DNA from 4 places in the Rhodococcus sp. NPDC057297 genome. Region 2 is predicted to be linked to each of the others. Evidence: predicted binding sites of a transcription regulator. Region 2 holds the regulator's gene; each other region holds the start of a gene.
What was found. The regulator LexA, encoded in region 2, represses DNA repair genes until DNA is damaged. The targets are predictions, from matches to a motif close to CGAACANNTGTTCG.

Region 1: a site for LexA is predicted at 1,077-1,090, ahead of ACFULT_RS09895 (error-prone DNA polymerase). Genes of this name have one in related genera too.
Region 3: a site for LexA is predicted at 994-1,007, ahead of ACFULT_RS20015 (SAV_6107 family HEPN domain-containing protein). Genes of this name have one in related genera too.
Region 4: a site for LexA is predicted at 879-892, ahead of ACFULT_RS06825 (DUF222 domain-containing protein). Genes of this name have one in related genera too.

The regions. Positions count from the first base shown of each region.
Region 1 is NZ_JBHUZE010000002.1:881,164-883,364, reverse strand. Features, by position in the region: gene ACFULT_RS09895 (error-prone DNA polymerase) at 1-1,014, opposite strand, end outside; gene ACFULT_RS09890 (MMPL family transporter) at 1,186-2,201, shown strand, end outside.
Region 2 is NZ_JBHUZE010000004.1:273,437-275,637, reverse strand. Features, by position in the region: gene ACFULT_RS14730 (hypothetical protein) at 32-445, opposite strand; gene lexA (transcriptional repressor LexA) at 854-1,552, shown strand; gene ACFULT_RS14720 (acyl-CoA dehydrogenase family protein) at 1,692-2,201, opposite strand, start outside.
Region 3 is NZ_JBHUZE010000007.1:157,661-159,861, reverse strand. Features, by position in the region: gene ACFULT_RS20025 (NAD(P)/FAD-dependent oxidoreductase) at 1-313, opposite strand, end outside; gene ACFULT_RS20020 (N-acetyltransferase) at 333-947, opposite strand; gene ACFULT_RS20015 (SAV_6107 family HEPN domain-containing protein) at 1,140-1,583, shown strand; gene ACFULT_RS20010 (DUF3040 domain-containing protein) at 1,837-2,201, shown strand, end outside.
Region 4 is NZ_JBHUZE010000002.1:198,342-200,542, forward strand. Features, by position in the region: gene ACFULT_RS06825 (DUF222 domain-containing protein) at 1-856, opposite strand, end outside; gene ACFULT_RS06830 (pentapeptide repeat-containing protein) at 1,374-1,979, shown strand; tRNA gene ACFULT_RS06835 (tRNA-Arg) at 1,986-2,058, opposite strand.

The DNA of each region.
Region 1 (2,201 bases), on a different contig from region 2:
CTTCGGCGCGATCAAGTGAAGATCGAACGCGCACTCGCGACCGAGCCGGGCTGCGGCGTCGACCACACCGGGATGATGACGGAACAGCGCAGCCATCTCCGCACCGGACCGAAGATGGGTACCACCGGTCGGTGCAAGCCATCCCGACGCCTCGTCCAAGCTGCTTCTGGCGCGCACCGCAGCCATCGCCATGGCAAGACGACGGTTCTCCGGCGTCGCGTAATGGGCCGCTGTCGTGGCGATCACCGGAAGGCGAAAGCGGGCGGCGGCATCGAACAGCGCGTCGTTGCGCTCGTCGTCCTCCGGCAATCCGTGATGAGTGAGCTCGACGGTGACACGGTCGGCACCGAATCTGTCGACCAGGTCCCGCACGGCAGCATCCATCGCGTCCCGCCCGCCGTCGTGCAGGGCGCGCCGCACGTGCCCCTTTCTGCACCCGGTGAGGATCTGCCAATGCCCACCCGCGGCATCGGACAACGCGTCGAAGTCGTATCGAGGCTTTCCCTTGACGCCACCGGCCAGATGCGCCGCCGCGATCTCCCTCGACAATCTGCGATACCCCTCCTGGCCGCGAGCGAGCACCAGAAGATGCGTACCGTCCGGGTCGAGCTCACCTGCCCGCGACTTGTCCGTTCCCAACGACAGTTCGGCACCGAAAACAGTCCCCACACCCAGCGCCTTGGCGGCCTCGGCGAACCTCACGACCCCGTAGAGACCGTCGTGATCGGTGAGGGCGATCGACTCCAGCCCGAGCCTCGCGGCCTCCTCCACCATCGTTTCCGGCTGGCTCGCCCCGTCGAGGAAACTGAACGCGGAATGCGCATGCAACTCCGCATACGGAGTTCCAGTCACGGGCGCCGAAGTGACCGACCCTTCGTACGCCGCACGTTTACGCGACCAGGCAGGGCTGTCACCGCCGTCGCCGACGATCTCGGGCTTGTCCGGCCGCGCAGGACGCCCCGACAGCACCCTCTCCATCTCCGACCACGTCGGTGGACCATCGTTCCAGCCCATGACCATCCCCTCGTTCATCGAGAACTCGAACAGCACGTCCGAACAGAGGGGAAGACACCGTTCGAACGTGTGTTCTATTAGAGCGCACGACACCGACAGAAATCAACGTGTCGTCTCCAGCCACTAGGCTCGCTCTGCGATCGCATGTAACTAGAGAGCTGGAGTGAGAACGTGACACGTTGGGCTTCGTTCGTCGTTTCCCGTAAACGCTGGGTGCTCACCATCGCCATCGTGGCGGTGGCCCTCAGCGGGGTATGGGGAATCGGCGTGTTCTCCAAGCTCAGCGAAGGCGGCTTCATCGACCCGGGAAGCGAGGCCGCCGAAGTCAGCACACTCGTCGCCGGTCTCGGGCAACCGACACCGGACATCGTCGCCATCTACACCGCACCCGAAGGCAAGACGATCGACGACATCGCACCCGACGTCACAGCCGTGCTCGACGAGTTCCAGAACGAATACTCCGTCGAGAACGTCACGTCCTATTGGACGGCGAACGCCGCAGCCAAGCAGTTCCTCCTGTCGAACGACGGCACCAAGGCGCTCGCCACCGTCACTCTCGGCCCCGACTCGGGCGTCACGTTCTCGACGTTCGGTGACCTGCCGCCGAAGCTCGTCGTTCCCGGTGTGACTTCGCAATTCGCCGGCGGATCGGTGGTGGGAGTGTCCTTCAGCACCACGCTGCAGAGCGACCTCGTGCGATCCGAGGCGATCGCGATCCCCATCACCCTGGTGCTGTTGATCTTCATCTTCGGTGGCGTGGTCGCGGCCGCGGTGCCGGTGTTCGTGGGCATCCTCAGCGTCATCAGCGCTTTGGCAATTCTGCGTGTACTGACGGTGGTCACCGAGGTCAGCTCGTTCTCCATCAACGTCGCCTCACTTCTCGGACTCGGCCTGGCCATCGACTACGGACTGTTCATCGTCAGTAGATTTCGAGAGGAGATGCGCGCAGGCGTCGACCCGCAGAACGCCGCAGTTCGCACCGTGCTGACCGCAGGCCGAACCATCGTCTTCTCGGGGCTGCTGCTGATCTGCGCATTCGCGGGAATGCTGGTGTTTCCGCAACCGGTCGTCAAATCACTCGGATTCGGGGCCATGGCCGCCGTCGCCAGCGCGGCAATCCTGTCGCTGACGGCTGTTCCCGCCCTGCTCGCGATACTCGGTCATCGCATCAACTCGCTCACCTGGAG
Region 2 (2,201 bases):
CCCTGGCAGACGGGGCAGACACAACACAGCGCTACGGGCCTACCGTGCCGTTAGGGACCGTGCTGCCGGAGACCGTGCTGCTGAAGACCGTGCTGCTGAAGACCGTGCCGTCCGAGACCTGGACCGTGACACTGGAGGGCGCGGAAACGGATTCGAGCGACGATGCGCGAAGGTTTGCCATTCCGACGAGCGCCAACAGCACCACAGCGGTCCCCACCACTCCCGCCACCGCACCGAGCACGGTGATGCGCTGGCTACGATGCGCCTGATCTGCGCACCCGTCGGCCCGCCGGTCGTGCTGGCCGCCGCGGACCGCGGACACGCCGACATGACGGCGACGCTGCATCGTCGCACGACGCTGCGACTCTGTCTGACGGGTACGGACAGCACGGCGAGTCTGCTGGTGCTGCTCCGTACGGACGGGCCGCTCGGTAGTGATGCTCATCGGAACCTCCGGTGTCGAACGAGACGTGGATTCGAACGCTATTCGATCAGGCGTTCGATGAACGCTTGTTCGAAAGTTCTATCACGCACCTCCGACAAAGTCAGTAGAAAACGCGACACGGATCGAACAGATGTTTGATCCAACAGCGATAACGGGCTAAGTTCGTGTCAGAAACCACACGTCACATCCATCCCACGCGTTCTGGTCTTCGAGCACGTTCGAGTTCCGGCACACGCACGCATCACGCAGGAGGACGCACGAATGAAAGACGAGACCTCTAGCGGGTCGAACGGCACGGGGTCGAACGGAAAGGCTGCCGGGAAGCCCGCTGTGACGAAAACTGCGGCAGCGAAAACTACGGCGACCAAAAGTACGGCCGGCAAGGCTGCTGCGGGCAAGCCTGCTGCCGTGCCGACCGCGAAGGCGTTCGAGGGCGAGGGAACGGACATCAACGCCGGACTCACCGAGCGTCAGCGCAAGGTGCTCGAGGTGATCCGGGCGTCGGTCACCGAGCGGGGCTATCCACCGAGCATCCGCGAGATCGGCGATGCCGTCGGGCTCACGTCCACATCGTCAGTGGCACACCAGCTGCGCACGCTCGAGCGCAAGGGCTTCCTCCGCCGCGACGCCAACCGTCCTCGGGCCGTCGACGTGCGGGGGCTCGACGAGGTGCAAGCGGATCACGCGGCCGCCGTCGCCGACGGTTCCGCTCCGTCCGAGGACCAGTTGCCGACGCCGACTTTCGTGCCGGTTCTCGGTCGAATCGCCGCGGGCGGACCGATCCTCGCCGAGGAAGCCGTCGAGGACGTGTTCCCACTCCCCCGCGAACTGGTGGGTCAGGGGTCGCTGTTCCTGCTGAAAGTCGTCGGCGAATCCATGATCGATGCAGCAATCTGCGACGGAGACTGGGTTGTCGTGCGTCAGCAGAGCGTCGCCGACAACGGCGACATCGTCGCGGCCATGATCGAGGGCGAAGCAACCGTCAAGACGTTCAAGCGAACCAAGGGTGATGTCTGGTTGATGCCGCACAACCCCTTGTTCGAGCCCATTCCCGGCAACGACGCAGCAATCCTGGGCAAGGTCGTCACCGTGATGCGCAAGCTCTGAGCGCGCTCGTATCACCACCTCCCCCGTACCCCCCGTACCGACACGGAGCGAACGTGACGTTCGGTCACTTGAAGTGACCGAACGTCACGTTCGCTCCGTTCGGGGGGTGCGGCGGCGCGCGCTCGGGGTTACGACGAGGTCAGAGGTCCAGTCCTCGGCCGATGATCTCCTTCATGATCTCCGTGGTGCCGCCGTAGATGGTCTGCACGCGCGAATCCATGTAGGCCTTGGCGATCGGGTATTCCTTCATGTACCCGTAACCGCCGTGCAGCTGTAGGCATCTGTCGATCAACTTGACCTGGTTCTCGGTTGTCCACCACTTCGCCATGGCAGCTTCCTGCACGGTGAGCGTGCCGGCGTTGAGAAGTTCGATGAACTTGTCGACCATGATGCGTGTCGCGGTCGTTTCCGTGGCCAGTTCGGCGAGCACGAAACGCGTGTTCTGGAACTTGCCGATGGACTTGCCGAACGCCTTGCGGTCCCGGCAGTACTGGATGGTCATGTCCAGCGCGGATTCCATGGCTGCGGCTGCGACGACAGCGATCGAGAGCCGTTCCTGCGGCAGATTCTGCATCAGGTAGATGAAGCCCATTCCCTCCTCACCGAGGAGGTTGGCTGCGGGGATTCGAACGTCGGTGAAACTGAGCTC
Region 3 (2,201 bases), on a different contig from region 2:
GGTCGCGACGAAACACGATGGCCTCGTCGTCCGTACCAGGTGCGCCGGGAGCGATCGCCCACGGATCGCAATCGACGTAGACCAGACCGTGGTCGGCCAGACCGAGTTCCTCGACGACGCCGGTATGCCGAACCATGATGTGAGCAGACGAGCCACGGTCGACTCGGTGGCCGGGGAAGCGCTCGGCGGACGACACGCCACCACCTGCGATCGTGTCCTTCTCCACGACTTCGACGGACAGGCCGGCGTCGGCCAGGTAACACGCTGAAGTCAAGGCATTGTGGCCTGAGCCCACTACGAGAACATCGATCACGGCACCAGCGTATAGATCGTCACCGTTCGAGCGGTTCGTCCGTTTCGAAGGGCAGTGCGTGACCGAGAACTGCGAACGGTCGTCGGTCGCCCGCGAAGGTGAAGTTGCGGAGTACGTCCCCGAAACCGAGACTTCGGTACAGGCGCCACGCGCGGTTGTTCTCGTTCTCCACTTCCGGAGTGGACAGCAGCACGCCGCTTTCCGGGCGGCCGCGAAGGAGTCTGCGCGTGAGTGCGCGACCGAGTCCGTGTCCCTGTGCATGTGGGGACACGTGCAGCTCGGTCAATTCGAAATAGTCCGAGAGGACAGAGTCGACGTACTCGTCATCGGCGCCGGATCTACGCAGACCGTCCCTGACCTGCTGGTGCCACCACTGATGCCGAGCACCCTTGTACCCGTACGCGACGGCGACCAGTGGGGAGTCGGGCGTGGGCAGGACTGCACCGACAGCGCACCATCCGGGGCGGAGGACGTGCTCGGACCACATCGGGGCGCGGTGATACTCCGTGCCTTGCGGGTAACCCATTGCCTCGACGTAGATCGCCAGCGCTTCGGGAAGGCGACGACGGAGTTCTCGGGCGGACAGATCGACCAGGTACGGGGTCGGTTCCGCGTCGGTAGCGACTGTTCTCAACCTTTCCTTGACGACTTGTCGGTGGGCACAGCTATATTGAATATGTCGAACGGATGTTCGATGTCGGTGATCCGGCGATGACCCCGAGGGAAGCGGGGCTCGCTGGATCCCTGACCTTAGATCGTCGTCGACGTCCGGTCGTTTCGGAAATTGCGGTCACGAACGGCGAATGCAATCGGGAGGTGTTCGAGTATGGCTACGAAGGTTCTCCGTGGTGATGTGCGTCCGCCGGTGTCGCCGCGTGCTCGCGTACTGCTGGGCCGGGCAGATGCCTTGCTGTCGGGTTCCCTCGGCGCCGAGTCGGTCGCGGACCAATTTCTGGATTGCTACATGGCGGCCCTCCGTGGAGCGGCCGCGATTCTGGAAGTTGCGCCCTCGACGCGAGCAAGATCACGCAGTGCGTGGGTACTGCTGGCAAAAGCCGAGCCGGAACTTCAAGCCTGGGCGGAGTATTTCGCGAGCTACTCGTCGCTGCGAGCGGCACTGCAGGCCGGTGTGTCTCGCTCCATCGATCAGGACGTCGCTGACTCGTTCTATCGCGAAGTCGGCCGGTTCCTGCATGTGGTGGAGGATTTCATCGGCGCGGATTCACGGCTCGATCGGGCAGTCCTGCCGCCTCGATCGATGTCGGCGTGAGGGCTGATTCTGTCGCGGTCGTGTTGCCTTTCGTCGAAGTTCAGTGCGCCGGAGGGTCCGAGTGGTCGGGTCCGCATGCGTCCTGTCAGGGGTCTGCGCAGGGAAACTTCGGACATTCTCAGGAACACATGGACCGAGTAGGTGGTAAGCAGTCGATTCACCTCGTATTATCGATGACAGGTAGCCGCCAGAGTCAGCTTCCCGTCGTTTCGCACCCGGAATGACTTCTAATATCTGTGCAGGGGGAGGTACCGTGCCACTCTCCGAGCACGAGCAGCGCATGCTCGATCAAATCGAGAGCGCTCTCTACGCCGAGGATCCCAAGTTCGCTTCTCACGTGCGAAGCGGCCGTATGCGTACGGCTTCGAGCAAACGTCGCTTCCAGGCGGCCGCTTTGTTCGTCTTGGGACTAGTTTTGCTCATCGCCGGGCTGGCGCTGCCGTTCAAGCCCGGTGGTTTCCCGGTGATCAGTCTCGTCGGCTTCGTCTTCATGTTCGGTGCCGGTGTGCTGTTCCTACTCGGTGGGTCTCGTAAGGGCGCTGCTGCGTCACAGGAGGAGTCCGAAGCGACTGGCTCGGGCGGACCCAAGAGTTCGGGACCGAAACCCAAGTCCGGCCG
Region 4 (2,201 bases), on a different contig from region 2:
GTGCGATCGACGCGGGGATCTCGCCGTAGCCGCTCAGATGAGCCGGCTTCGAGTCGTGTCCGAACAGCGTCTCGTCGGAGATGACGAGATTGACCGACACCGCAGCCCCCGAGGCTGCGCGCGCCGTACCGGTGATGCGTTCGAACGCGAGGTCGGCCATGATCTGATCCCGGGTGCGACGTTCGTCCCCCACGCCGACCAAGGAGTCGGCGTCTCTCCGTAGAGTTGCCCACATCGAGACACCTCTGTCCATCGATGTCATCACCTTGAACTCGCACATGAAGTCGGGATGCGGCCGAGTGCTCGCGCGGCGTTGTTCGAACGCCCTTGCTTTCCTCCTCGCCACGGAGGCGGGGTCCAGTTCAGCTGCAAGTGCCCGGGCTCGACGCTCGATCGCGTTGTCTCCCAGGTTCTTCAAGGTTGCCGAGTCGGAGCACAGTTGCTCGTCGATCGACCGCCTGTCCTCTGCGGTCAAGCATGCAGTTTCTCTGGCGATCAGAGTTGCTCGCCACTCGTTCAGCTCACCGGAACGCAGGCGTGCGTGGGTATGGGGCATTTCGTGGACGAGAGCCCGGGCGAGGCCCAACAGCCGGCCTCCCCTGTTCGGTGATTCACGACGGGCGAGGCCGATCTGCGACGCGACTCCCTTGCGCCACTCTGCCTTCGGTCGACCCTTCGCCTTACGTTCTGCGGCAATGCTGTTCGCCACGGCATCCGTGACGGTGGCTTGGTGCGCGGAGCCGGCATTCTTCAAGTCCTCCAGCGCGGAGATGAGGTCGATTCCGGCTGCTGCGTCGTCGTCGAACTCGCCGGTGCGCAGACGGGCCACGAAATTGAGTACTTCTGAAGCGTTCACGAGTCCCCCCAAGGAATGCATTCGAACGTATGTTCTACTTTAACCGTCACGGGCCCACGCCGCAACCACGTGCTTCCCTCAGCGGCGAACGGCTTGGTATCGTTCGCGCATCGACACATATTCTCTGTGAACCAGGCCTCTCACCACGGCTGTGTACGCCGCCCACGCGCGGTGGTGATTCCGTGCGCCACGGGAGGAACCCGATCGAGGGTTCCCAGCTCCCGTCCCGTACCGAAACACCATTCATCGGAGTTCTTTCACCATGTCGTCGACACCTCTTCCCTTCACGTCCGCCATCGGCGCCCGCGCTGAACTGCGGGCAGACTGCAGCAACTGTTTTGCCCTGTGCTGCACAGCTTTAGGATTCTCTCGATCGGCGGATTTCGCCGAGGACAAGGCAGTCGGTGCACCGTGCCGACACCTCGGGTCGGATCACTCCTGCACTGTTCACGACAGTCTTCGCAGCCGCGGTTTTCGTGGGTGCACGGTATTCGACTGCTTCGGCGCAGGGCAGGCTGTGTCGCAACGTCTTTTCGGCGGTGTCGGCTGGTGTGATCGACCGGACACGCGTCAGTCGATGTTCGCGGCGTTCACGACCGTCAAGCTACTGCACGAAATACTCTGGTACTTGGCCGAAGTGGGGGAGCGCACGTACGACTCGAATCATGTGGACAAGGCACGCAGCCTCACTAACATGATCACCGCGCTGACGGCATCAGGTCCAGAGGAGGTGCTCGCCGCCGATGTCGAGAGCCTTCATTCCACCGTGAGGGTGCTTCTGATGGATTTTAGCGAGGAAATTCGGTCTCGCTACTTCGCCGAAGGGGATCACCAGGATGCACGGCTGAGACCGGGCGCGGACCTAGCGGAAGCCGACGTGCGAGGACTGTCCCTGTGCGGAGCCGATCTTCGTGGCGCGTGCCTCATCGCGGCGGACCTTCGACGCTGCGATCTCACGGGCGTCGACCTGCTCGGAGCAGACCTGCGTGACGCACGGGTCGAGGGAGCAGATTTCTCGGGTGCTCTGTTTCTGACCCAGTCGCAGGTGAACTCCGCGCAGGGTGACGAACGAACACGCCTACCGGCCGGGATCGGCCGCCCACGGCACTGGAACGCGAAGTGACCGAAGTGCCCTCGGCAGGATTCGAACCTGCGACCTACCCTTTAGGAGAGGGTTGCTCTATCCCCTGAGCTACGAAGGCGAGTTGTGCACGTGCGAGTGTACCGGCTCCCTTGGGGGAGGTGAATTCGTGCCCGCTACGCCAGATCGAGGGGTGGTACACGCGAGAAGCCGCCCACACGAATGTGGGCGGCTCCGCTGACAGTGTCCGCCAGTGCGCCTCTC